2 regions of the Peribacillus sp. FSL M8-0224 genome follow, and region 2 is predicted to be linked to the other one. Evidence: a T-box and tRNA genes for the amino acid it is inferred to sense, from the RefSeq annotation. Region 2 holds a T-box; the other holds one or more tRNA genes.
The links. A T-box is a leader RNA that pairs with one kind of tRNA and senses whether it is charged. The one in region 2 lies ahead of thrS (threonine--tRNA ligase), so its partner is inferred to be a tRNA-Thr.
Positions count from the first base shown of each region.

Region 1 (14,321 bases), 700 kb from region 2:
ATATCCTCAGCCACATTTTCCAGCTCATACCTTCGATGATCGGCTGGTGACGCAGACATGCCATGTCCGATGATGTCGACCATGATCAGCGTATACCTGTCACTCAGTAGCGGGATGAGAAATTTCCATGTATCCCGATTTCCCGTAAATCCATGCAAAAGTACAAGAGGATCCCCATTTCCCGTTATTTCAACAGCATAATTGACATCCTTGCTGACAATATTCATGATATTTCCCTGTCTAACACCATTTTTATTTCCTGGGAAACAAAGCTCCACAAATTTCGATGCTTTTGTAAATTGGACTCTCTTTCTGTCGGTACTTCGATGATTTTCAGACCTTGAATTTCGAACGACTCTGTAAATACCTTCTCGAACTCATCCCAATTTTGCACCTTGTTGTATTTACCGCCATAAAGCTGGGCAGTATGTGAAAAATCAAGCCCATGAGGTGTGCCGAATAGCGTTTCGAAATGTTCCCTCTCATTCGCCTGCGGCAAGAAGGAAAAAATGCCGCCGCCATCATTATTAACCAGCAAAATCGTGATATTTTGTTTTTGAAGTTTTGCTGCAAGCAAGCCATTCATATCATGGAAAAAGCTTAAATCCCCGATTGCCAGCACTGTATTTTCCGATACCGTGCTCACGCCTAGTGCAGTGGAAACGACACCATCGATGCCATTCGCCCCGCGATTGGCAATGGTTTGGATTCCTTTTTCATTATTCAAAAAGAAAGTATCCAAATCACGTATAGGCATACTATTCCCGACAAATAACGTCGACTCCAATGGCATCATATCAGCAAGCAAGGCGAACAGCTTGCCTTCGCTTAACTCCGCTTCATCCCTGACGGAGGCTAAGGCATCCTTCGTCGCTCCGTTGACGGTTTGCCATAAGCGAAGCCATTCATCATCAGGGGAAGAAGTAATGCCTTCAGCTATTCGCAGACAAAAATCTTTCTCTTCGCTGTAAATCATATTCGTTGCCAAACCGGCTGGTTCGCGCCAGCCTGCTCCGCCATCGACGACCAAAGTAATCGCCTGTTTTTGTTTTTTCATGAATAACAATAACGGTTTAGAAACAGGCATTGCCCCGAATCGCAAGATCACTTCCGGCCTGAACGCCGCTTTTGCCGTTTCATCGCGCAGAAACGTATCGTACGCATCAATGATGACGGCTTTATCATGACTTCCGCTCCTTAACTGTGAAAGGGGATCAGCCAGTACCGGAAAAGCAAGTTTTTTCGCTAATGCGACAATGGCTTCCTTCATCTCTGGATGCGGTAATTCGCCACATACAATGATACCTTGCTTAGCTTTTGACAATGTAGTTGCAACCGCTTCTAATTGTGATGCGGACAATGACCGTTCTCCACTGTCAATCAACACTGCAGGCTTCCTTTTATTTTGCCGGTACTCCTTTGCTTGGTCCAGGTCCGGAATCAATGGTTCTCGAAGCGGGAAATTCAAATGTACAGGCCCTGCCGGTTCAGCGGCCGCTGTAGCCACTGCCCTTGCACCGACCGTTCTGGCATACCGCATCATCCCATCCGTGCTTTCAGGAAGTGCCATTTCGACAAACCATTTTACATGTCTCCCGTAGAGGTGTATTTGATCGATTGCCTGCGGGGCTCCGACATCACGCAATTCATGCGGACGGTCAGCTGTAAGTACAATAAGCGGCACTCTTGAATAGAAAGCCTCGATGACGGCTGGATAATAGTTTGCAGCGGCTGTACCGGACGTACAAAGAAGTCCGACAGGTTCTTTTAAGGCCTTAGCCAAACCAAGGGCAAAAAAAGCAGCCGAACGCTCATCCACATTAATATGAATTTCGATATCAGGATGTTCCACTAGCAGCAAAGCCAGGGGCGTGGATCGTGAACCTGGGCTCACCACCACATGCTTCACCTCATTTTGTGCCAGCTCATCGACGAATGAAGCAGCATACGCTGTCAATGCATCTCGGTCATTCATTAAGATTTCCTCCTAAAGCACTTAACATCGGATTGAATTTAATCCCCGTTTCCCGGAATTCACTTTCGGGTGTCGATTCTTCCACTACTCCGCATCCGGCAAAGAGCGATGCCTCATTGTTCTGTATCAGGGCAGAACGTATCCCTACAGCGAATTCCCCGTTCCCATACGTATCCACCCAGCCTAAAGGACCCGCATAAAATCCGCGTTCCAGACCTTCCAATTCCCGAATTCGGACAACAGCCTTTTCTTTTGGAAGTCCTCCCATGGCAGGTGTGGGATGGAGGCTCTCGACGAATTCAAAAATCGTGACACCTTCCTTGGATATACCGCGAACCGGTGTGTACAAATGCTGGATATGACGGTTTTTCATAAGTGTCGGTCCGGCCGGGACCATCACCTTTTCGCATACAGAATCAAAAGCATTGGATATCATCGACACGACATATTGATGCTCTTGTAAATTCTTTTGGTCATGAAGCAATTCTTCACCAAGACAAACATCTTCTTGCTCATCTTTCCCTCGCCGCATCGATCCGGCAAGACAGGTAGAAAAAACTTCATTTCCCTGTTTCTTAATCAAACGTTCGGGGGTGGCACCGACAAAACAGTCACCACCAGCCTCCAAACTGAAAATATAACTCAATGGCTGCTCAGCAATCAATTGTTCAAGCACTTTCCCTGAATCGATGGAACGTTCAAAACCAAGTCGAAGCTCCCTTGCCAAAACAATCTTGTCGAGATCTGTCGTCTTGATTTCCTGAACAGCCTCTGAGACCGTCCGCTTCCATTCCTCAGGTTCGACTTCCTTCTGCATAACAAGGAAATTTGCACCCAATCCATTGCCATCCAAGCTTTCGAAGAGGAAAGCTTCCCGTTCATTTATCATATCTATGAAGAGTTTTTCTGAATCATCAGGCGAACAAAGTAAGTTTGTCGTTAAGTAAGCTTGTTTCCCCACTATTGAAAGCATGAAGGCAGGTATATAAAACAGGTTGTCCCCGAACTGATTCCAAAGGAGCGTACTGTCATTTTCATAATCAAAAGAAAAGCCCCCAAACAGTAAAGGACCTGTCGCTTCTACATCGGTCACTCCTGTTTTGACAGCATCATTCTGCAGTTTGATCCAGCTCTTTTCGACTTCTCTATAACGTTCGGCATTTGATGCCGCTTTGAGTTTCTTAACATTGCCTAAACCGGTGATGGTTATTTCCTTTGCAGGGTCCTCCCAGAAAAAGCGTTCACCCGCATACCGTTCTCTTCCAGCTTGATAAAATGAAAGGGGGTTGTTGCATTTAATCTTCTTAATATGACTGAATAGAACTTGATCATTCAAGTCCTTCGCCTTTTGTATAGCTGAAGCCAGTCCCTGAAACTGTTCAGTTTCCTCTGAGATAGCCAAAAAAATCCCCCCAAATGTACATTTTAAAAGCTATTTAACCTATTTAAAGATACACCTCCCTTGAACCTCATGTCAATAAAACGCCCCTTTACCGAACGATTCTTCCCTGCTTTTTTCCTTATTATATGAATCTTAGCGAATGTAGAGAAATACCCTTGATTTTGGAAATGCATCACCCATGAATTTCAATTGTCACCCATACCCACTTTTCCTGCATTTATTAGGATAACCTTTTGTGCAACATTTCAATATTTGTTATAATTTCGAGAGAACCAATAATGATTTTGAGGAGAGAAATAATGCAAACAGAATACGACGGACTTCCCCTTAAACGGACCTGGAAGATTTGGTGGGAGTTAATTCGTCCACATACACTAACCGCAGCTTTTGTCCCAGTCTTACTTGGAACTGTGATTGCACTTTTGGAAGATGGAGTGAATTGGTTACTATTCGCTGCCATGATGATTGCAAGTATCCTGATTCAAGCTGCAACCAATTTATTCAATGAATACTATGATTTCAAGAGAGGCCTGGATACGGAGGAATCCGTAGGGATCGGTGGCGGGATCGTCCGTCATGGGATGACCCCCAGACTAATCATGAACTTGGCCCTTGGCATGTATGCCATCGCCTTGATCATTGGAATCTATATCTGTGCCGCATCGTCTTGGTGGCTTGCTGCAGTAGGCCTCGTTTGCATGCTTGTCGGCTATCTTTATACAGGCGGTCCCCTGCCCATTTCATATACACCGTTCGGGGAACTTTTTTCTGGATTGTTCATGGGCTTTTTGATAATCCTGATCGCCTTTTTCATTCAAACCGGTGATGTTTCTTCAACAGCCATCTTAATTGCCATTCCAAGTGGGATACTGGTAGGGCTGATCAACCTATCCAATAACCTCCGAGATCATGATGGGGATAAGGCACATGGCCGCAAAACGATGCCAGTCGTGATGGGCAGGAAAAACGCCCTGACATTCATGGCAATCATGTTCGCTTTCTCTTATCTATGGCTTGTTGGGCTCGTTCTTACCGGAAGCGTTACGGCTTGGATTCTCCTTGCCTTCCTTAGCATACCGAAGGCCATGGCCGCAATAAAAGGCTTCGTAGGTAAAACACAGCCGATCACGATGGTGCCGGCAATGAAAGCCACTGCCCAAACGAACACCTTCTTTGGCTTACTCATGGCCATTGGATTATTCATCAGCTATCTTATATAATCTCCGGGGACTGAGCCCATCCGCTCAGTCCTTTTTTCTATCTTCCGTTCCATATTGTTTTCCTATACTCCGATTCGGGTAATAGATAATACAACCACCTTACCAATATAAAAAGAGATTTGGACTTTAGAAGGAGTGAATTGGATATGGCAACGAAACAACAAACGCAAAAATTCAAAAAAGAACTGCTTCAAGAAAAAAATGAGCTATGTAATAGAATTCAAAATGATGAACAATCCGTTCTGGATAAAAGCCAAACGGAATCCGTAGGTGAATTATCATCCTATGATAATCATCCTGCTGACCTAGGGACCGAATTATTCGAGATGGAACGGAATCAAGCACTCGATGAGCATGCACAATCCGAAATGGAGAAAATAGATGAAGCTTTGAAAGCCATGGAAGAAGGATCGTATGGCCATTGTAAAACCTGCAATAAGGAAATCCCCATCGAGAGGCTTGAAGCGATCCCAAGCACCCTCTACTGTGTCGAGCATGCCCCAGAACGAACGCTTTCACAAGACAGGCCAGTGGAAGAGGATATACTGATTCCATCCAAGGGTGATCATTTTGAAAATCGTCATGGAATCGAAATGGCGGCTAAAGAAGATAGCTTTGGTGAAGTGGCCAAATTCGGTACATCAGAAACGCCATCTGATTATACCGGCGATCATGACAATTACAATGGTCTTTATAAAAACGAGGATGAAACGGATGGATTTCCTGAAGACTATGAAGGATTTGCCGCAAATGATATCGAAGGAAAAACGAGAGTGGATATACCGAACAAAAAGCAAAAGGAATATGAAGATACCCTGAAAGAAGAAAATATAGAATCCCAACTTGGAGACATTCCCTATAAACAAAAAGATGGTTATATCAAGGAAAATAAATGAAAAAAAGAAGCATACATGAATGTATGCTTCCCTTTTTGTTATGACCCGTACGGGATTCGAACCCGTGTTACCGCCGTGAAAGGGCGGTGTCTTAACCGCTTGACCAACGGGCCAACTGGCGGAGAAGGAGGGATTTGAACCCTCGCGCCGCTCGCGCGACCTACACCCTTAGCAGGGGCGCCTCTTCAGCCTCTTGAGTACTTCCCCGTGGCTCCGCAGGTAGGACTCGAACCTACGACCGTTCGGTTAACAGCCGAATGCTCTACCACTGAGCTACTGCGGAACAATATGAATATGGTGGGCCTAAATGGACTCGAACCATCGACCTCACGCTTATCAGGCGTGCGCTCTAACCAGCTGAGCTATAGGCCCATATTTGGAGCGGGTGAAGGGAATCGAACCCTCATCATCAGCTTGGAAGGCTGAGGTTTTACCACTAAACTACACCCGCGAAATGGGGCGACTGATGGGAATCGAACCCACGAATGCCTGAACCACAATCAGGTGCGTTAACCACTTCGCCACAATCGCCGTAATTTTGTAAGATATGGTGGCTCAGGACGGAATCGAACCGCCGACACAAGGATTTTCAGTCCTTTGCTCTACCGACTGAGCTACTGAGCCACATATGTATTCAATTTAAATAATGGCGGTCCCGACGGGAATCGAACCCGCGATCTCCTGCGTGACAGGCAGGCATGTTAACCGCTACACCACGGGACCTAATAATTGCGGGGACAGGATTTGAACCTGCGACCTTCGGGTTATGAGCCCGACGAGCTACCGGACTGCTCCACCCCGCGACGGTAATAATGAAACGATTAGCATCAAGCTTTCGTGAATATTGTTTCGTCCGCATCCTTTATGTAAGGTTGTTTTAAAACAACTTGCTGCTTTTAGAAAAAATGGAGGAGGTAGAGGGATTCGAACCCCCGCGGGATTTGACTCCCCTGTCGGTTTTCAAGACCGATCCCTTCAGCCGAACTTGGGTATACCTCCACGGCTTAAAAAAATGAATATGGTGGACCTTGTAGGACTCGAACCTACGACCGGACGGTTATGAGCCGTCTGCTCTAACCAGCTGAGCTAAAGGTCCTTATATTTATTGGTAGCGGCGGAGGGGATCGAACCCCCGACCTCACGGGTATGAACCGTACGCTCTAGCCAGCTGAGCTACACCGCCAATATAATATAAGTTTCTGATTGAAAAATGGTGGAGCCTAGCGGGATCGAACCGCTGACCTCCTGCGTGCAAGGCAGGCGCTCTCCCAGCTGAGCTAAGGCCCCATTCATTAAAAATCACGTGGTCGGGAAGACAGGATTCGAACCTGCGACCCCTTGGTCCCAAACCAAGTGCTCTACCAAGCTGAGCTACTTCCCGCAATAAAAACATGGTGCGCCCGGCGGGAGTCGAACCTACAACCTTCTGATTCGTAGTCAGATGCTCTATCCAATTGAGCTACGGGCGCATATTTATGATGGTGCCGAGGACCGGAATCGAACCGGTACGGTAGTCACCTACCGCAGGATTTTAAGTCCTGTGCGTCTGCCAGTTCCGCCACCCCGGCACATACGAAAAGTGGAGCGGAAGACGGGATTCGAACCCGCGACCCCAACCTTGGCAAGGTTGTATTCTACCACTGAACTACTTCCGCATGAAAGATGCGGGTGAAGGGACTTGAACCCCCACGCCTTGCGGCGCCAGATCCTAAGTCTGGTGCGTCTGCCAATTCCGCCACACCCGCATATAAATGGTGAGCCATGAAGGATTCGAACCTTCGACCCTCTGATTAAAAGTCAGATGCTCTACCAACTGAGCTAATGGCTCGTGCTTGTACTATCTTAAAAATGGTGCCGGCAAGAGGACTTGAACCCCCAACCTACTGATTACAAGTCAGTTGCTCTACCAGTTGAGCTACACCGGCAGGTGTAAAATGGTGGAGGATGACGGGATCGAACCGCCGACCCTCTGCTTGTAAGGCAGATGCTCTCCCAGCTGAGCTAATCCTCCATATGAAACCTGCTTGGCGACGTCCTACTCTCACAGGGGGAAACCCCCAACTACCATCGGCGCTGAAGAGCTTAACTGCCGTGTTCGGAATGGGAACGGGTGTGACCTCTTCGCTATCGTCACCAAACAATTTTAACATTTTTTCAAGACATATATTATTATAACGTCTTTTTGAGAAAATGCAAGAAGAAATTTTCATTCCTTCAAAACTAGATAATAAGAAGGTATTTCATTATTTAAAAAGCGTTGGTTAAGTCCTCGATCTATTAGTATCAGTCAGCTCCACATGTCACCATGCTTCCACCTCTGACCTATCAACCTGATCATCTTTCAGGGATCTTACTAGCTTGCGCCATGGGAAATCTCATCTTGAGGGGGGCTTCATGCTTAGATGCTTTCAGCACTTATCCCGTCCGCACGTAGCTACCCAGCTATGCCTTTGGCAAGACAACTGGTACACCAGCGGTGCGTCCATCCCGGTCCTCTCGTACTAAGGACAGCTCCTCTCAAATTTCCTGCGCCCGCGACGGATAGGGACCGAACTGTCTCACGACGTTCTGAACCCAGCTCGCGTACCGCTTTAATGGGCGAACAGCCCAACCCTTGGGACCGACTACAGCCCCAGGATGCGATGAGCCGACATCGAGGTGCCAAACCTCCCCGTCGATGTGGACTCTTGGGGGAGATAAGCCTGTTATCCCCGGGGTAGCTTTTATCCGTTGAGCGATGGCCCTTCCATGCGGAACCACCGGATCACTAAGCCCGACTTTCGTCCCTGCTCGACTTGTAGGTCTCGCAGTCAAGCTCCCTTGTGCCTTTACACTCTACGAATGATTTCCAACCATTCTGAGGGAACCTTTGGGCGCCTCCGTTACTCTTTAGGAGGCGACCGCCCCAGTCAAACTGCCCACCTGACACTGTCTCCCACCCCGATAAGGGGCGCGGGTTAGAATTTCAATACAGCCAGGGTAGTATCCCACCAACGCCTCCACCGAAGCTGGCGCTCCGGCTTCTCAGGCTCCTACCTATCCTGTACAAGCTGTACCAAAATTCAATATCAGGCTGCAGTAAAGCTCCACGGGGTCTTTCCGTCCTGTCGCGGGTAACCTGCATCTTCACAGGTACTATAATTTCACCGAGTCTCTCGTTGAGACAGTGCCCAGATCGTTACACCTTTCGTGCGGGTCGGAACTTACCCGACAAGGAATTTCGCTACCTTAGGACCGTTATAGTTACGGCCGCCGTTTACTGGGGCTTCGGTTCAAAGCTTCGCTTGCGCTAACCTCTCCCCTTAACCTTCCAGCACCGGGCAGGTGTCAGCCCCTATACTTCGCCTTGCGGCTTCGCAGAGACCTGTGTTTTTGCTAAACAGTCGCCTGGGCCTATTCACTGCGGCTTTTCTGGGCTATTCACCCTAAAAAGCACCCCTTCTCCCGAAGTTACGGGGTCATTTTGCCGAGTTCCTTAACGAGAGTTCTCTCGCACACCTTAGGATTCTCTCCTCGCCTACCTGTGTCGGTTTGCGGTACGGGCACCTTACATCTCACTAGAGGCTTTTCTTGGCAGCGTGGAATCAGGAACTTCGGTACTATATTTCCCTCGCCATCACAGCTCCGCCTTAATGGAAACGGGATTTGCCTCGTTTCCGGCCTAACTGCTTGGACGCGCATATCCAACAGCGCGCTTACCCTATCCTTCTGCGTCCCCCCATCGTTCAAACGATGTATAGGTGGTACAGGAATATCAACCTGTTGTCCATCGCCTACGCCTTTCGGCCTCGGCTTAGGTCCCGACTAACCCTGAGCGGACGAGCCTTCCTCAGGAAACCTTAGGCATTCGGTGGAAGGGATTCTCACCCTTCTTTCGCTACTCATACCGGCATTCTCACTTCTAAGCGCTCCACCAGTCCTTCCGGTCTGACTTCAACGCCCTTAGAACGCTCTCCTACCATCGACACCATACGGTGTCAATCCACAGCTTCGGTGATACGTTTAGCCCCGGTACATTTTCGGCGCGGAGTCACTCGACCAGTGAGCTATTACGCACTCTTTAAATGGTGGCTGCTTCTAAGCCAACATCCTGGTTGTCTAAGCAACTCCACATCCTTTTCCACTTAACGTATACTTTGGGACCTTAGCTGGTGGTCTGGGCTGTTTCCCTTTCGACTACGGATCTTATCACTCGCAGTCTGACTCCCAAGAATAAGTATTTGGCATTCGGAGTTTGACTGAATTCGGTAACCCGTTGGGGGCCCCTAGTCCAATCAGTGCTCTACCTCCAATACTCTCATCTTGAGGCTAGCCCTAAAGCTATTTCGGAGAGAACCAGCTATCTCCAGGTTCGATTGGAATTTCTCCGCTACCCACACCTCATCCCCGCACTTTTCAACGTGCGTGGGTTCGGGCCTCCATTCAGTGTTACCTGAACTTCACCCTGGACATGGGTAGATCACCTGGTTTCGGGTCTACGACCTCATACTCATTCGCCCTATTCAGACTCGCTTTCGCTGCGGCTCCGTCTCATCAACTTAACCTCGCATGAAATCGTAACTCGCCGGTTCATTCTACAAAAGGCACGCCATTACCCATTAACGGGCTTTGACTACTTGTAGGCACACGGTTTCAGGATCTATTTCACTCCCCTTCCGGGGTGCTTTTCACCTTTCCCTCACGGTACTGGTTCACTATCGGTCACTAGGGAGTATTTAGCCTTGGGAGATGGTCCTCCCTGCTTCCGACGGGATTTCTCGTGTCCCGCCGTACTCAGGATCCACTCAGGAGGGAACGAAGTTTCAACTACAGGGTTTTTACCTTCTTCGACGGACCTTTCCAGGTCGCTTCATTTACCCCGTTCCTTTGTAACTCCATGTTGAGTGTCCTACAACCCCAAGAGGCAAGCCTCTTGGTTTGGGCTAATTCCGTTTCGCTCGCCGCTACTCAGGAAATCGCGTTTGCTTTCTCTTCCTCCGGGTACTTAGATGTTTCAGTTCCCCGGGTCTGCCTTCAGTACCCTATGTATTCAGGTAAAGATACTGTTCCATTACGAACAGTGGGTTTCCCCATTCGGAAATCTCCGGATCAAAGCTTACTTACAGCTCCCCGAAGCATATCGGTGTTAGTCCCGTCCTTCATCGGCTCCTAGTGCCAAGGCATCCACCGTGCGCCCTTTCTAACTTAACCGTTAAAAAAGATCTTACAGATGCTTTGAAAAAAATTAATTGCCTTCTATCTATTATCTAGTTTTCAAGGAACAAAGCAGAAAGTATCCATCACATCGTGATGACTGTCTTTCCTATTTGAATGAATTACTCATTCAAAACTGAACAAAACAAAAGCGCTCTCGTAATTATCCTTAGAAAGGAGGTGATCCAGCCGCACCTTCCGATACGGCTACCTTGTTACGACTTCACCCCAATCATCTGTCCCACCTTAGGCGGCTGGCTCCATGAAGGTTACCTCACCGACTTCGGGTGTTACAAACTCTCGTGGTGTGACGGGCGGTGTGTACAAGGCCCGGGAACGTATTCACCGCGGCATGCTGATCCGCGATTACTAGCGATTCCGGCTTCATGCAGGCGAGTTGCAGCCTGCAATCCGAACTGAGAATGGCTTTATGGGATTCGCTTACCTTCGCAGGTTTGCAGCCCTTTGTACCATCCATTGTAGCACGTGTGTAGCCCAGGTCATAAGGGGCATGATGATTTGACGTCATCCCCACCTTCCTCCGGTTTGTCACCGGCAGTCACCTTAGAGTGCCCAACTGAATGCTGGCAACTAAGATCAAGGGTTGCGCTCGTTGCGGGACTTAACCCAACATCTCACGACACGAGCTGACGACAACCATGCACCACCTGTCACTCTGTCCCCCGAAGGGGAAAGCCCTATCTCTAGGGTTGTCAGAGGATGTCAAGACCTGGTAAGGTTCTTCGCGTTGCTTCGAATTAAACCACATGCTCCACCGCTTGTGCGGGCCCCCGTCAATTCCTTTGAGTTTCAGCCTTGCGGCCGTACTCCCCAGGCGGAGTGCTTAATGCGTTAGCTGCAGCACTAAAGGGCGGAAACCCTCTAACACTTAGCACTCATCGTTTACGGCGTGGACTACCAGGGTATCTAATCCTGTTTGCTCCCCACGCTTTCGCGCCTCAGTGTCAGTTACAGACCAGAAAGTCGCCTTCGCCACTGGTGTTCCTCCAAATCTCTACGCATTTCACCGCTACACTTGGAATTCCACTTTCCTCTTCTGCACTCAAGTTCCCCAGTTTCCAATGACCCTCCACGGTTGAGCCGTGGGCTTTCACATCAGACTTAAGGAACCACCTGCGCGCGCTTTACGCCCAATAATTCCGGACAACGCTTGCCACCTACGTATTACCGCGGCTGCTGGCACGTAGTTAGCCGTGGCTTTCTGGTTAGGTACCGTCAAGGTACCAGCAGTTACTCTGGTACTTGTTCTTCCCTAACAACAGAACTTTACGACCCGAAGGCCTTCTTCGTTCACGCGGCGTTGCTCCGTCAGACTTTCGTCCATTGCGGAAGATTCCCTACTGCTGCCTCCCGTAGGAGTCTGGGCCGTGTCTCAGTCCCAGTGTGGCCGATCACCCTCTCAGGTCGGCTACGCATCGTCGCCTTGGTGAGCCATTACCTCACCAACTAGCTAATGCGCCGCGGGCCCATCTATAAGTGACAGCGTAAACCGTCTTTCCATCTTCTCTCATGCGAGAAAAGAACGTATCCGGTATTAGCTCCGGTTTCCCGAAGTTATCCCAGTCTTATAGGCAGGTTGCCCACGTGTTACTCACCCGTCCGCCGCTAATCTCAGGGAGCAAGCTCCCGTCGATTCGCTCGACTTGCATGTATTAGGCACGCCGCCAGCGTTCGTCCTGAGCCAGGATCAAACTCTCCGAAGAAATGTTTGACTTGCTCATTTGCTTTTTTGATAGTGTGTGCTCACTTAAAATTTAACGTTGGCGCTTTGTTTTGTTCAGTTTTCAAAGAGCAATTTCGATGTCGTTTCTCTCAGAAGCGACCTCTATAATGTAACACATTCTGTCACGTTTCGTCAACAACTTTTTTTAAATTCTTTTTAACAACTTGTTAGCTGTTTAAGTTGCTGTCTTAGCGACAAGAAATAATATACCATGTACTAAAAATGTTTGCAATACGTTTTTTAAAACTTTTTCAAAAAAAACATTTTCACCTATTTCCTTCTATATATTCTTTATCACACCCCTCCCCTGACATCCGGGCCATGCCCATATTTTATGAATAAACGAAGCATATTTCCAAAGAAACACAAATAGTCATATATAGATATCTTTTTTCCATGAGGTGAAGCAATGAATCTGCCATTAATCGGATTACTCATTTCTTACAGTATGGCCCTTTACTTATTCAGTACCGCTTTTTATGAAGCCATCAAGTTCAGCAGAGAAAAAGGCAAGGTGAATGGTACGACGTTTTTATTCAGCTTTACTTTCGCTTTGATTTTCACACGGATCACCTATTTGTTTCACCCATATTAGATAAAAGCAGTAAGTCGGGAGACTTACTGCTTTTATACGGAGACTTGCGCCTCTTTATGTTCCTTGCTTTTCTTTTCATCCTTTAAGAACATCATCAAACCACCCAATATGATGGTACCTCCAAGGACCTGCGTCCAGAGTATCGGTTCATCTAATATGAAATAAGCCAGAATTGTCGCTCCCACCGGTTCAAGCAATATTCCCATCGAAAGCGTCGATGTGCTTAACCATTTTAGTGACCAATTGAATAAAGAATGTCCTAATAAAGTCGGGAAAATGGCAAGCAAAACGAAATAGATCCAATCGGAAGCAGGATAAGGCGCCAATGCCTCTCCCTTGAAGATCACATAGAAAAACAAGGCGACGGAGCTGATTGCATACACGACAAATGTATATGTTATAGAAGAGACGCGTTTTCGGACATTTTGACCAAACAGTAAATATCCGGTTACGAGCGCACATGCGATAAGCGAAAGAATATCTCCCCAAAGCGCCATGCCGCTGATTCTCAAATCACCCCAGCTAATGACAAGGCTGCCTGCTATCGCAATGATGCCGCTCAATATTGCCTTCATTGAAAATCTTTCTTTAAAAAACAGGTAGGCTCCGGCAAAAGCGAATAAAGGCTGGAGGGTTACGAGGACAGTTGAACTTGCGACCGATGTGTAATTAAGCGATTCAAACCATAAAATAAAATGAAAAGCCAAAAACACTCCTGCCGCAATCGAATACAGCCAATCCTTTTTTTCAATGAATTTAAGTTCATGACGGTATTTCACCATGAAAACCGGCAACATAAGAAGGACGGTAAATAATAAACGGTAAAAGGCGATAACACCCGATGGAGCGGTCGCCAGTTTAACAAGGATGGCCGAAAAAGATACGGATGCCACACCGATCGCCAACGCTACATAGGGATTCACTTTTGGCATTTGCACTTAGATTCCTCCTTTCAACGGAATTACGTTACATAGAACTCTATTCTACTATGTTAAAATTATTAGGGTAGTTTTTTTTGAAAAACGGGTATATGGCAACAGACGATTTTATTCTTCGATAATAATTCGGAAGTGGTGAAACAAAATGGAATGGACATTCGACCCTCAATCGGAACTGCAAATCCTTATCAAATTGGGGATTTCAGCTCTCCTTGGACTAATTATCGGCCTAGAGCGAGAAATGAAACGAAAACCCGTTGGATTAAAAACAAGCCTGGTCATTTCAATCGTCAGCTGTTTATTAACGATCGTTTCCATGGAATCCGCTTATAAATTCCCGGGTAGCGACGACGTTAAT
Region 1 covers NZ_JBBOOJ010000001.1:4,673,939-4,688,259, forward strand. The annotation lists gene menH (2-succinyl-6-hydroxy-2,4-cyclohexadiene-1-carboxylate synthase) at 1-227, opposite strand, end outside; gene menD (2-succinyl-5-enolpyruvyl-6-hydroxy-3-cyclohexene-1-carboxylic-acid synthase) at 224-1,975, opposite strand; gene MKX49_RS22655 (isochorismate synthase) at 1,968-3,377, opposite strand; gene MKX49_RS22660 (1,4-dihydroxy-2-naphthoate polyprenyltransferase) at 3,677-4,597, shown strand; gene MKX49_RS22665 (TraR/DksA C4-type zinc finger protein) at 4,744-5,493, shown strand; tRNA gene MKX49_RS22670 (tRNA-Glu) at 5,535-5,606, opposite strand; tRNA gene MKX49_RS22675 (tRNA-Ser) at 5,610-5,700, opposite strand; tRNA gene MKX49_RS22680 (tRNA-Asn) at 5,702-5,776, opposite strand; tRNA gene MKX49_RS22685 (tRNA-Ile) at 5,789-5,865, opposite strand; tRNA gene MKX49_RS22690 (tRNA-Gly) at 5,871-5,944, opposite strand; tRNA gene MKX49_RS22695 (tRNA-His) at 5,949-6,024, opposite strand; tRNA gene MKX49_RS22700 (tRNA-Phe) at 6,042-6,117, opposite strand; tRNA gene MKX49_RS22705 (tRNA-Asp) at 6,141-6,216, opposite strand; tRNA gene MKX49_RS22710 (tRNA-Met) at 6,223-6,296, opposite strand; tRNA gene MKX49_RS22715 (tRNA-Ser) at 6,400-6,492, opposite strand; tRNA gene MKX49_RS22720 (tRNA-Ile) at 6,513-6,589, opposite strand; tRNA gene MKX49_RS22725 (tRNA-Met) at 6,600-6,676, opposite strand; tRNA gene MKX49_RS22730 (tRNA-Ala) at 6,705-6,780, opposite strand; tRNA gene MKX49_RS22735 (tRNA-Pro) at 6,798-6,874, opposite strand; tRNA gene MKX49_RS22740 (tRNA-Arg) at 6,886-6,962, opposite strand; tRNA gene MKX49_RS22745 (tRNA-Leu) at 6,973-7,061, opposite strand; tRNA gene MKX49_RS22750 (tRNA-Gly) at 7,074-7,148, opposite strand; tRNA gene MKX49_RS22755 (tRNA-Leu) at 7,157-7,238, opposite strand; tRNA gene MKX49_RS22760 (tRNA-Lys) at 7,246-7,321, opposite strand; tRNA gene MKX49_RS22765 (tRNA-Thr) at 7,343-7,418, opposite strand; tRNA gene MKX49_RS22770 (tRNA-Val) at 7,429-7,504, opposite strand; rRNA gene rrf (5S ribosomal RNA) at 7,516-7,631, opposite strand; rRNA gene MKX49_RS22780 (23S ribosomal RNA) at 7,751-10,683, opposite strand; rRNA gene MKX49_RS22785 (16S ribosomal RNA) at 10,860-12,410, opposite strand; gene MKX49_RS22790 (hypothetical protein) at 12,840-13,025, shown strand; gene MKX49_RS22795 (DMT family transporter) at 13,058-13,957, opposite strand; gene MKX49_RS22800 (MgtC/SapB family protein) at 14,109-14,321, shown strand, end outside.
Region 1: it has a tRNA-Thr gene. The T-box ahead of thrS (threonine--tRNA ligase) is inferred to sense a tRNA for this amino acid. The anticodon was not compared.

Region 2 (14,321 bases):
GGTTTGATCTTTTTTCACAGCTGGTTTTTCTTCAGCCGGCCAAGCACGCTTAATGAATAATGCCAGAATCAGCGCCACACCGGCAATGAAGGTAGATACAAAGAAGGAGAAGTTAATTCCATCCAGCATTGCCTGCATCCCGATTTGGGCTTTCATTTGGCCCATCATCTCAGCGGTGGGCTGGCTTGTTAATTTGCTCATCGCTTTCGTCATTAAATCTTCGGCACTAGAAGCTGCACGGTTAGACATGACCGTAACGAGCAATGCCGTACCGATCGCACCGGAAATTTGGTTCAGTGTGTTATTCATCGCTGTACCGTGCGGGTTCATGCGGGCTGGCAACGAGTTCAAGCCATTTGTCATGATCGGCATCATGGACATTGACATCCCGAAGGAACGAACGGAAAACAGGATTATAATTTCTGTATACGTAGTTTCCATTGATAATTTACTTAGCAAATACGTGGTTACCACGGTGATAAGCAAACCGATTGAAGCAAGGATGCGGGCACCGAACTTATCGAAAAGCTTACCGGTAACCGGTGACATGAGGGCCATTAATAACGCACCTGGAAGCATCAGTAATCCAGAATCGAATGGTGAAATGCCACGTACTGTTTGTGTGTACATCGGAATTAAGATCATCCCCGAGAACATCGCCATGTTCAGTACGATTGAGATCGTTGCGGATAAAGCGAACATCGGGTGCTTGAAGATCTTGAACTCAAGCATTGGTGTTTCCATTTTAAGCTGGCGTGTTATGAAAAGGATCAGGGAGATGGCACCGACAATCAGTGTTCCGTATACCTCAAGGCTATCCCAACCCTTGCTGCCTGCCGAACTGAATCCGTAAAGCAAACCGCCGAAGCCTAAGCTTGAAAGGATGACCGATATTTTATCAATTGAGATATCGACTTTTTCCTTGTGGTCTTTAAGTTTAAAGAAGCCGAAAATAAGCACTAGTAAAGCTAGCGGAGTAATGAAATGGAATAGCATTCTCCAATCATAATGTTCGATGATCCAGCCTGAAAGCGTCGGCCCGATTGCAGGGGCAAACATCATGACCAAACCGAATAGTCCCATTGCCGAGCCCCGTTTTTCAACAGGGAAAGAAGTTAAAAGTACGTTCATTAATAATGGCATCATGATTGCCGAACCGGCAGCCTGAACCATACGTGCGCTCAATAATAGCGGGAATACATGCGCTACACCTGCCACGATCGTCCCGATTGAGAATAGGAGCATGGCTGTCAGAAACAGATTACGCACCGAATATTTTCTTATTAAGAAGGCAGTTGTCGGAATCATGATTCCGTTCACGAGCATGTAGCCCGTTGTCAGCCATTGGACTGTGGCAGTCTCGATTCCCAGGTCTATTTGGATTGATGGCAGTGCAATATTTAAAAGGGTTGAATTCAGTATCGATATGAACGCACCGACCATCAGTATGGCCAAAATGCCATACGAACCCTTTTTCTCATTTATTTGTGCAGTACTCACTTTTTATCTATTCCTCCATTCAAACTATTGGTTCATTTAATTATACGAGCGGTATATTTCAATCTCACAAAATCAATAATATACCCCTAGTTCATTTTTTGCAATAAAAATTTACTGGTTTAAATAAGGGTTTGTGCTGTGATGAAAAATAGAGTACGATTAAATTTATACAAGCAGTATAATGAAAATAAGGTGATATGATGAACAACCGAAGGCAGAATGTCATCGATACGGCTCATAAGCTGTTTATTGACAAAGGCTACCAAGCGACGTCCATTCAGGACATTTTAGACGGCAGCGGTATATCAAAAGGTACATTTTATAATTATTTCCCTTCGAAGGGTGAATTATTTATAGCCATTTTCCGCTCCTTTTATACAAAGATCCGCCATGAACGGGAAAAACTGTTGATTGGTCAAGATTCCGCCGATATTGAAATTTTCATCCGGCAGCTCGAACTGCAATTGATGGTGAACAAGCAAAGCAAATTGCTTATCCTGATCGAAGAAGTCCGTGTTTCCAATGATGAAGAATTAAAACAATTCATCAATAAGACGCTATTGTTGAGCTTACGCTGGATGTATAACCGTTTTATCGATATCTTCGGTGAAAGTAAAAAACCCTATCTTTTAGATAGCGTCATTATCTTTCATTCGATGATGACCCACATGAGCCATTTTAGTTACCGTGCTAATCCCGCCGGTACACCGGACATACAAATTATCCGCTATTGCATGAATCGCATTGTCCATTTAGTCAATGAAGTGGCTGAAAGCGGGGAACAGATCATTGATCCGGAATTAATGGATACGTGGTTTCCAAAATTCACAAACCAGCTTGATGCTTGCCATAATGATTTGCTTCATTCCACCACGGAATTGAAAAAAGCGATAAACAAAGCTATTCCTTGCGATGAAGATCGAAGAAGAGCCATTGAATTGGTCGACTTCATCCAAGATGAGCTGATGCAGTCAGACAAACCGCGAGAATTCTTGATAGAAAGTCTGCTTTCCACTTTGAAAACTGGATATGCTTCACAGATCCAAGCATACATGGAGGCTTTTGAAGAAAGCATCCATTCTTGCTTGAGCCGATAAGATTGAAGATACGCACCTACCGAAAGCGGCAGGTGTTTTTTTTATGGCTTTTTGAATTGCCCTGATTTTAAAAAAGAGTTGGTTTTATAAAAGCGACCTAAGGAAACACTATCCTTATCATAATAAAGGGAGGTCTATCTACTTGAGTGTGAAAGAGAATGCTTTGTCCATATTGGCTCTGGGCGGAGTGAATGAAATCGGTAAAAACATGTATGTGATTCAATATTCTAACGATATCGTCATTATTGATTGTGGTGCAAAGTTTCCTGATGAAAGTTTATTAGGAGTCGATTTGATCATTCCTGATATTTCCTTTCTTCAGGAGAATAAGGAGAAGATACGCGCTTTGATTGTGACTCATGGGCATGAAGATCATATCGGCGGTATCCCCTATTTCTTGAAAAAATTGAATGTACCCATTTATGCCACACGTTTAACACTTGGTTTGATTGAATTGAAGTTAAAAGAACATAACCTTTTGGGTGATACGGAATTAATCCAGATCAATTCGGATTCAAAGCTGGAATTCGGGGAAATGGTTCTGGACTTTTTCAAAACGAATCATAGTATTCCCGATTGCCTCGGAGTCACCATGCATACGCCGGAAGGCACGGTCGTTCATACAGGGGACTTCAAGTTTGACTTGACCCCGATGAATGATCAGTATCCCGATATTCATAAAATGGCCAAAATCGGGAGTGAAGGTGTCCTCGTTCTACTATCGGAAAGCACGAACGCAGAGCGTCCCGGCTCCAGTCCCTCGGAGCATCTGGTTGGCAGCCATATTGAAGAGGCCTTCATGCAGGCAAAACAGAAAGTCATCCTTTCGACATTCGCTTCAAATGTCAATCGTGTTCAACAAGTTGTGAACGCTGCACAGAAGACAAACCGGAAACTGGCCCTGATTGGACGAAGCATGGTGAACGTCGTAACCGTTGCCATTGAACGCGGCTATCTCGAGGTTCCTGATGGGATGCTTATCCAACCACAAGAAGTCGATAGTTATGCTCCGGAAAGGGTCGCGGTTTTATGTACAGGAAGTCAAGGAGAGCCGTTTGCCGCCCTTTCCCGCCTTTCCAGTTCGAATTATCGGGATATGAGCATATTGCCCGATGATACAGTGATTCTTGCCTCCACACCAATACCCGGAAATGAACGGGATGTTTCACGTATCATCGACAACCTGTTTCAACTGGGTGCCAAGGTCATTTACGGTTCTGGGACTGTAACGGGCATGCATGTATCAGGACATGCATATCAGGAAGAGTTAAAGCTCATGCTAACCCTTATGAAACCTAAGTATTTCATCCCGATTCACGGTGAGTATCGGATGCTGCACCAGCATCGATTGTTAGCTGAGTCTGTCGGGGTGGAGAAGGACCACACTTTCATCATCAATAATGGTGATGTGGTGGATATTGAAAACTCCGTTGCCCGTCAAACAAGAAAGGTGGCTGCCGGCAATACCTTTGTCGACGGTGTTGGCGTCGGGGATGTTGGAGAAATCGTTCTGCGGGACCGTAAGCAGCTTTCCGAAGATGGAATGCTCGTCATCGTCATAACACTTAGCAAGACGGAAAGAAAAATAGTATCAGGACCTGATACCATTTCCCGTGGATTTGTATATGTTCAAAATTCCGAGGACCTCCTTAAGAATGTGAATCGTCTTGTCACGAAAACGGTCAATGACTTACAAAGTGAAAAAATATACCGGTGGAACATCATTAAACAAACCATTAAGAAGGAACTGGGGCAATATCTCTTTAATCAAACGAAGAAAAAACCAATGATCCTTCCAATAATCATTGAAATTTAGCGCCAAAAACGAAAGGAACTCGACTTTGAATTGTCGAGTTCCTTTTTTAATCGAGTCCTGATTTACTTGCTTTTGCGGCCATTGCCTTGTTCTTATTCCATACCTTGAACTTCATGAAAACGGCTGCAAGACCGATGATCACGATGAATAAAAGGCTGATGAAAAATCCTGGACGTATCTCTTTTTCAAGAAGTGTTCCACTTACGGCCGCTAAAATTAAAAGCAGTCCGAAAACCGCCGTAATCTTACTCCACATCTTATTTTCCAAGATTTTGAATGAAGAAAGAATGATGAATGCCCAGTTATACAAAAGCAATATACCAGCAGATGTTGTAATGTATTCATAAATCTTTCCTGGCAGGAGCAAGGCAGTGATGATTGATCCTAAAAGACCTAAGGCTCCAAGCCCCAGTGACGGCAGCGGAAGATCTTTAAATTTCTTGATCTTTTGCATGAATAATGCGGGTGCATTCCCATCATTGGATAGCGTTACCAATAAATTGGTTACACCGAATAGTGAAGCGGTCATCGTCGAGAAACCGGCAATGATGATCGCACCATTAAAAACGTGCGGGAAAAATGTCAGGTGATAACTGTCCAATGCCGAAACGAATGGGCTTTCTTTTTCACTGAATGCCCCTAACGAAATCATGGTTACGGCTAACCCCAATGAAACCACATATATAATGGTAAGGACCAAGAGCATGATCGTCCCTGCCTTTGGTGCATCTTCTTTCTTTTTAAGCTGCATCGCCATCAATCCAATGACCTCAATGCCGCCAAACGCATAAAAGGCATAGATAAGGGATGTCCAAAACCCCTTTAACCCTTTTGGGAATAATTCATTGAACGTATTCGGAAATGATGGCGGTTTCGCTCCAGCAAGACCGAACCAGCCGCAAACGGCACATATTGCAATGATGATAAACATTACGATTGCTGCTGTCTTAATTACAGCAAGGATGTTTTCCACCCTGTCGAACCCTTTTGTTCCCAGCAATACCACCACGATTGAAATAATGGCAAAACCGGATGCAAATAGCCAAAGCGGCACTTTCGGGAACCAAAATTGAGATAATAGCGAAAGCGCAGTAAGCTGGCTTCCCATGATCAATATATTGGAGGACCAATAATTCCAGCCACAGCTAAAGCCCGCCCATCGTCCAAATGCTTTATTGGCATAATAACAAAAAGAACCTTCTTGAGGATCGGCAGCCGTCATCTTGGCAAGCAGATTATAAACGATATAGGTACCCAGTGCAGCCAATACAAATGAAAATACAATGGATGGCCCAGTCGTTTTAATGCCTATGGTCGATCCGAGGAAATACCCTGTCCCGATCGTACAGCCTACCCCGACCAATGATAGCTGCCACCATTTCATGTCGCCCTGTTGTTCACCCGATGCATTGGAATCTTGGACAGCCTTTCCTTTCGCTGAACTGCAATTGGCTTTTGTTGTCATAACATTACCCCCTTCCATCATTCATAGTGTTGATAATGCCACAATGAATTATGCAAGGAAGAAGTTTTCAAATAAGCTATGTAATAACTTGAAGCATTCTCCTTTATGATAGGACAGCAGAAATGCCTTGATAAGCAAAATAAACCCCAAAGCCTACCAATGATAATCCAGAGATGATCGAAATGGCCATTAAGCTTTTTTCATTTAAGAACCTGCGAAATCCATTCGTTAATGCGGCTACAAAAAAATCCCAGCAGGTAAGACCAAGAAAGATCATCCCGCTATAAATGAAAAGTTGGGATGTCCCATAACTTGAAGCCGTTTTAGCTAAAACAGATCCATATATCCCCAACCAAAATAAAATGGACAATGGACTGGTCACGGACATGATGAACCCAGTCAAAAAACAGGAAATTAAAGAATCTCTATTCCTGTATTCATTTAATAATATCGTATTAACCCGTAATATACTTTCGACCCCGGAATAAATAAGCACAAATCCGCCAAAAAGCCAAAGAAATATCAGGACGATCGGGATTTCTAAAAACCGCACCATTCCTACATATACTAAAATCATGAACAAGGCATCTGCAATCATCGACCCTGCCCCAACGATCCAGGCATGCCAAAACCCGTTCTTGATTCCTTTATCGATACGAGCGGAGTTCACCGGACCGATCGGTGCTGCAAGGGTAAGTCCTAAGAAAAAGTAACTTAGCAGTAAATGTACACTCAAAAAGCATCACTCCTTCGAGCTAGTTCATGACTTGTACATTTTATGTGACAACCCTCTCCCTATAACCACATGCCAAAAAAATTTCCCAATTCACAAAAAAAGCCGTGGGAAAGCCCGGCTTTCTTGAGATGTATTGAAGCCGATTAGGCAGCAGCTTCTTTTTTGTCTGAACTAATGAATTTCATAACAATCAATACGATGCCTATACCAATGATCCCAGAAATGATATAGGTCATATTGATATGATTTTTCATGACAAGGGACATGACCGGAGGGCCTGCCGCAACGCCGATGAACCTTGATGACATGTAGAAGGAGGTTATCGTCCCCCGCTGTTCCTTTTCTATATTTTGAGTGATGATTGCGTCGAGTGTCGGCAATAAAGCACCAATTGCTATGCCCACCAAGCTTGTTATTACCAATAGAAGGACGACCCTGTTTTTAGTAAAACCGACAAATACAAGGCTGATTGAAAGGACAGCTAAACTGATCATGATGATCTTTTTCATGATTGGTAATTCCCCCTTAATTTTTTTCCCTGCAACATAAGAAGATACGCAAAGAAAAAATAGCGGGATCGCTATCACTAAACCTTTTTTGATTCCATGCAAATCATGGATTTTTTCCAGATTATCAGACAAAAAGAAAAGAACACCGAACAAAACCAACATGACAAAGACACCAATCAGGAAAACCGTATATAACCATTTCCCTTCCTTCTTGAATATTTTTTTCGTATCATGCCAGAAATCCTTGAATTTTTTCGGCTCATCCTTCTCCTTTGGTACCTTTATAAAGAAAAAGACCAAAACAATAGATATTAAACTGAAGAATGAAATCGAGAAGAATGGTAAAAACCAGATAAATGCAGCAAACAGGGAACCTAATATTGGACTTAGCACTTTCCCAAACGTATTCGAGGTTTCTATGATTCCCAAACAAGAACTCGTTTTTTCATCATCATCTTTGTATAAATCCCCCACCAAAGGCAAAATGATGGGCGAGGCCCCAGACGCCCCAATCCCTTGCAATACCCTGCCAATGATGATCCATGTATAGGGATTTTCCATTTTCCATGACGCATAACCAGCTATCAAACCACCGATAAGGGCTAGGATCAAGCTTGGCAGAATGACCATTTTCCGTCCGAATCGATCTGATAAATAACCAGCAATGGGAATTAAAAAGATGGATGCAACGGAATAGCTTGTTATCACCATACTTGATTGAAATGAAGATATCCCCACCTTTTCCTCGAAAATGGGCAAAACCGGGATAAGCATTGAATTTCCAAGTGTCATAACCAATGGAATCGATGCCATACTGATCAAGCACCACACGCTTACATCTTTATTTTGCTTCTCATGACCTTCCATACTTACACTCCTCATCCATTATAAAAGCAACTTATTGCATAAAAGGTAACCATTTGTGAAACCCATTTGTTTTGCATCATATATTAGATGTCTTAAATTATTATGTTATAGTGCAGAAACATTTATTCAGTTACGCTTCTCCCAAAATTACCCCTATTCCCTTTAAAACAAAAAAACCATTCTGTTTAAGAATGGTTTGAGTTCTTTCGTCTTTATAAAAGAATAATATTCCTTTTTTCACATTCCTCTATTATTTGGTCATTCCATACCGAAACCTGAACCTCGCCAATATGTGCTTTCTTCAACAAAAACATGCATAATCTGGATTGCCCTATTCCCCCGCCTATTGAATACGGAAGCTTTCCTTCCAATACGGCCTTATGATAATCCAGCACCTTACGATTTTCGTTTTTGGATAATCTTAATTGTTTTAACAATGACTTTTCATCTACTCGAATGCCCATTGAAGAAACCTCAAAAGCACATTCCAAGAGTGGGTTCCATAAAACGATATCTCCATTTAGATCCCAATCATCATAATCCGGTGAACGTCCATCATGCTTTTCCCCCGATTGTAACGCTCCGCCAATTTTCATAATGAAAATTGCACCATATTTCTTCGCTGCCACGTTCTCTCTTTCCTTCGGAGTAAGATCCGGGTATAAATGCTCCAACTCCTGGGTCGTAATGAAGTGAATGTCCTCAGGTAACACAGGCGTAAGCAGATGATGGAATTCAAACATATAACGTTCGGTCGATTTAATGGCACCATATATTTTTTTCACTTCGGATATTAATGTATCCACGTTACGTTGTTCTTTCGTTATGACTTTCTCCCAGTCCCATTGATCCACAAATAACGAGTGTAAATGATCCAGTTTTTCATCACGTCTTATTGCATTCATATTTGTGTAAATGCCTTCATCACAAGCCAAACCATACCTTGAAAGAGTGATTCTTTTCCACTTTGCCAAAGATTGAACCACTTCTATATGTTTATTCTTAATATCCAGAGCATCAAAGGTAAGAATCCGCTCCACACCATTTAAATTGTCATTGATGCCATTACCTTCATGTAAAACGAAAGGGGCTGATACTTTAATAAGGTTTAACGCATTTGAAAGTCCTTCTTCAAAATGATCCTTCATTTCATTTATTGCAATATCAGTATGCATGATATCAAGAATTGTTTTATATTTATTCGGCATTGATAATTCAGGCATAATTCTCCTCCAATTCCGCTTTGAATAGCGCATGCACTAAAATTGGCTTCTTTCCATTTGACTAAATTACATTATGAAGGAGTTTTCTATGTTGTTACAAAAACACCAGGTCAGACAAGGCGGACTAAACTTAAAAAATAGGACTAAAAAGGTGGTACAAGTCCAAATGTTTGAATACATTCAAATAAGCGAAGATGTATAAACGATGAGGTGATGAATTGGGTGTTTTTTTCAGCTTTGTATTATTAGGTTTATCACTGGCGGCTCCTATCGGTCCCATAAACGCTGCTCAATTGGACAAAGGAATCAAGAAGGGTTTTTGGCATGCCTGGGTATTTGGCTGGGGTGCCATTTTAGCGGATTTTGTTTTTATAGCCCTCGTCTTTTTCGGTGTCGTCCACTTTTTGGACAACTCCTTCATGAAGACATTTTTATGGCTTTTTGGATTTTTCGTCCTGACCTATACCGGAATCGAAAGCCTGCTAAGTGCAGGGAAGATTGAAGTGAATGCACGAAAAGCGAAAGATTCCCTTTTTTCTTCATTCCTGACAGGATTCATCATGTCCCTTTCGAATCCTTTATCCATTTTGTTTTGGCTGGGGATTTACGGCTCCATTCTCGCAAACTCCGCTTCAAAATATGATATGGATGATTTACTTTTATACAGCTCAGGAATCCTTGTCGGCCTCTTAACCTGGGATTTCGTAATGGCCATCATCGCCAGCACCTTCAGACGCTTTTTATCCAAACCCATTCTAATGGGCATCTCGATCATTTCGGGGATATCCCTTATAGGAATCGGCCTATACTTTGCCATCCAGGCAGCCAAGGTTTTATTTACATAAGAAGTTGAGCATTAACTCGTGAATTCGAATAAATTTCTTTTATATAAAATAGGCCGCCTATTTTATTATCCCTCATTGTTCATGTCCTGAAAGGGTAAACACAAAGGGAGGATTTCTTGAATGACGGCTATTACTCTTATAATGTTCCATATTATTACGATAATTCTTATGCTAATTTGCCTTATTATGATGACAGACTGCCAGTACAAACACTGGTTCCAGTAGCCACTATTTAGAGCCATTTAAACGCAGGCCGGCAAGGTCATTGCTTCAGAGGTTTTTGGGGTAACACCCAGCACACCTTTATTTTAATGGGGATAAATAATACTAACTGGAATGGTACAGATACTCGAAGGCGGCATACCAAATGAGGTACATCATATAGATATAGTTGGATTACAATAAGGTTAACCTGCCCTGTCGGTGGCGGCGGTCAAGGCGGCCCGGGGGGTAACTGTTTTCAGCAGTTCATTCCTGGTGTTGGCTGGGTATGGATTTGTAGATAAAAAGAAACAGCCGATTTATTCGGCTGTCTTTTCTTATTCCATTTACTCGTGAATTACGTGCTTTTACTCGTGAGTTTCTCGCTTTTACTCGTGAATTCCAATTTAAGCTGCTTTCCTGTTAGATGCTGCGTTCTTTTATTTGCTGGACCATATTCTTGATGAACGTTTCTATTGTGACATTTTCAAATTCTTGTTCCCCGTATTTACGGACATTTACTTCATTTTCTTTTTCTTCTTTATCTCCAAGGACCAGCATATATGGGATTTTCCCCATTTGTGCTTCCCTGACTTTATACCCCAGCTTTTCATTCCGATCATCGATTTTCACTCTTATGCCTTGATTCTTCAGTGCTTTTTGAACCTGTAAACAATAATCCAGATGAACTTGTGAGACAGGGATGATCTGTACTTGCACCGGGGCGAGCCATACTGGAAAAGCACCGGCAAAATGTTCTATCAGGATTCCAAAAAATCGATCGATCGATCCAAAGATGGCACGATGAATGACGACCGGACGGACTTTTTCATTATTTTCATCGATATAAGTCAGATCAAATTTGTCGGGCATTTGAAAATCAAGTTGGATTGTTGCACATTGGTGGCTTCGTTTTAATGCATCTTTAATATGAAAATCAATTTTTGGTCCATAAAATGCCCCGTCCCCTTCATTTACTTGATATTGTATCCCGATGCTTTCCAGAACATTTTTCAGGGCTGTTTCAGAAGCTTCCCAAAGGGATTCATCGCCCATTGAATCCTCCGGACGAGTCGAGAGCTCCACGGAATACTCGAATCCAAAAGTGCGATACACCTTATCGATCAGATGAAACACTTGTTTAATTTCACTTTCGATTTGATCCTGCCGTACATAGATGTGGGCATCATCCTGACAAAATGTACGGACACGCAGCATCCCGTTCAATGCACCGCTATATTCATGCCGGTGGACTTGACCGAATTCGGCCATCCGGATGGGTAAATCCCTGTAAGAATAAAGACTGTTTTTGAATATAAGCATATGACCCGGACAGTTCATTGGCTTCATCGCGAATTTTGTTTGATCCACCTCAGTGAAGTACATATTCTCGTGATAATGATCCCAGTGGCCCGATTGTTCCCATAACCGCTGGTTCATCATGAAAGGAGTCCGAACTTCGTCGTAATCAGCTTCAGTCTGAAGCTCCCGCGAGAACTTCTCCAATTCATTTCTAACGATTTGTCCTTTCGGTAAATAAAATGGCATTCCAGGGGCTTCCTCCGAAAACATGAATAACTCCAACTGCTTCCCTAATTTACGGTGATCGCGTTTGGCCGCTTCTTCCAGGAATTTAAAATGATCCTGTAAATCCTTATTCTTTCGAAAAGCCACGCCATACACCCTTTGGAGAACTTCATTTTGATTGTCTCCCCGCCAATAGGCACCAGATACACGAGTCAATCTGAATGATTTTACAAATGATGTGGATGGAAGGTGCGGCCCTCTGCAAAGATCGATGAATTCCCCCTGTTGATAGAGCGTTAATTTTTCACCATTGGGGATGTTCTTGGCTATATCCAACTTGAATGACTCCCCTCTGCCCTCGAATAACTTCACAGCTTCTTCATATGTCACTTCGATCCTTTTAATTTCCAGATTTTCACTTATGATATGTTCCATCTCTTTTTCAATGGCTTGCAGATCTTCTGAGCTCAAAGGATGGTCTAACTTAAAGTCATAGTAAAAACCGTCTTCCACGACTGGTCCCATCCCTAATTCCACATTTTTGTATAATCTTTTTACAGCCTGTGCCAAAACATGCGCCGCTGTATGCCGTAATACTTGTAATCCTTCATCCGAATCGAGAGTCAAGATCGACAGTTCGCCATCTTTATTAAGCATGTGACTTAGATCAACCAGTTGCTTATCCAGTTTTCCAGCTACTGCCTTTTTCCTTAAACTTGAGCTGATTGAGCTTGCCACACTTTCCACTGTGATCCCTTGCGGATACTCCTTTTGCTGCCCATCCGGGAATTGTACTTTAATCATTTTTTCACCCATCACATAAACACCCCTTTTTAATAATAAAAAAACGCACACATCCCTATGCAAGGGACGAGTGCGTTTACCCGTGGTTCCACCCAATTTCCCATAAGCAAAAAACACTCATGGCTCTGGAGCTTGTAACGCAGCTTAGACGATATCAGTTACTTTTTGTTCACCGATATAGCTCAAAGGCGGTAAATCAGTTTCCTAAGCCAGGAAGTTCGCAGCTGCCCTTCCCTCTCTGCAGACCGTAAAAATGATTCATGTCCTTATCATCGCCATATTTTTATATAGAAAAAAACGCACACATCCCTATGCAAGGGACGAGTGCGCTTACCCGTGGTTCCACCCAATTTCCCATAAGCAAAAAACACTCATGGCTCTGGAGCTTGTAACGCAGCTTAGACGATATCAGTTACTCTTGTTCACCGATATAGCTCAAAGGCGGTAAATCAATTTCCTAAGCCAGGAAGTTCGCAGCTATCCTTCCCTCTCTGCAGACCGTAAAAATGATTCATGTCCTTATCATGGCAATAATTATAATAATAAAAAACGCACCCATCCCTATGTAAGGGACGAGTGCGTTTACCCGTGATTCCACCCAATTTCCCATAAGCAAAAAATACTCATGGCTCTAGAGCTGTAACGCAGCTTAGACGATATCAGTTACTCTTGTTCACCGATATGGCTCAAAGGCGGTAAATCAGTTTCCTAAGCCAGGAAGTTCGCAGCTGCCCTTCCCTCTCTGCAGACCGTAAAAATGATTCATGTCCTTATCAATGCTTCTAAAATTTTATATTGTTATATATATTACAATATATTCCCATAAGTGACAACCTCAATTTTTTTCATTCCATTACTAACACCAAATTGGTATAATTAGTAAAAAAGGAGTCTCTATGAAACGTTTAAGCAATTGGTCAATCGCATTTGCAGTGATTGGTATCCTATCATTTTGCTGTTCCCTTGCTTTTTCAAAAGCGTCCGAGCTGCTTATGATTTCAGGATTCGGTGCGTTGCTAATTGGTATGTTATGCAGCTTAGGGGCCATGTATAAAAATGAAAGAGGAATGTCGAAATTTTTGGCTGTGGCTGCATTCTTTCTTTTAAGTTTCATTCTCGTTTGGAATGAACCATTTCAAATTGTCAGGCTCTTGACCTGGATGAAAAATCAAATGAAAAAACCCGTTCGCCATGACGGGTTTTTTCATTGATTCATTCTTCATCGGCTATCGTTCGACTTGAATTCTTTATTCCAAGCCATAGCGTAAGTCCAGTGGTCCAGAGTATTAGCGCGCATCCAAAGCCGAGCAATGATAACGGTGCAAGGATTTGATACTCCCCAAGCATGACGGTGTCTGGCACTATCAGCCATGTAATAAGCGCCAATAAACAGAGAAGCACACCTGTTGCATAATAAACCTTGATTTGGAAAAGTGACGCCAATGGTAAAAAATGAATCCCTACAATAATGGCAATGACTCCCGGTATAAGATCGGTCTGATTGATCAAGTTACAGATGGCAATGGCAATCCCGATCAGCAAACCTTCGGCAATGAAGACCATATTAAACAAAAATCCGATACGCTTAAGACGTCTTGCCCCATCATCTGAAACTTGATTGGACATTTTTTGTGATGCATGTATTAATGAAATGCCAACGATAACCATGATGATTCCCACGAATATGACTGCGAGTTCCACGTAGGGAAACCCCCACCCCTGCAATCCCAT
Region 2 covers NZ_JBBOOJ010000001.1:3,974,930-3,989,250, forward strand. The annotation lists gene MKX49_RS19140 (DHA2 family efflux MFS transporter permease subunit) at 1-1,443, opposite strand, end outside; gene MKX49_RS19145 (TetR/AcrR family transcriptional regulator) at 1,698-2,597, shown strand; gene MKX49_RS19150 (ribonuclease J) at 2,740-4,413, shown strand; gene MKX49_RS19155 (amino acid permease) at 4,460-5,878, opposite strand; gene MKX49_RS19160 (LysE family transporter) at 5,982-6,614, opposite strand; gene MKX49_RS19165 (MFS transporter) at 6,758-7,990, opposite strand; gene asnA (aspartate--ammonia ligase) at 8,203-9,198, opposite strand; gene MKX49_RS19175 (LysE family transporter) at 9,432-10,058, shown strand; gene thrS (threonine--tRNA ligase) at 10,683-12,590, opposite strand; T-box leader at 12,650-12,872, opposite strand; T-box leader at 12,904-13,125, opposite strand; T-box leader at 13,156-13,376, opposite strand; gene MKX49_RS19185 (hypothetical protein) at 13,487-13,801, shown strand; gene MKX49_RS19190 (DUF7010 family protein) at 13,803-14,321, opposite strand, start outside.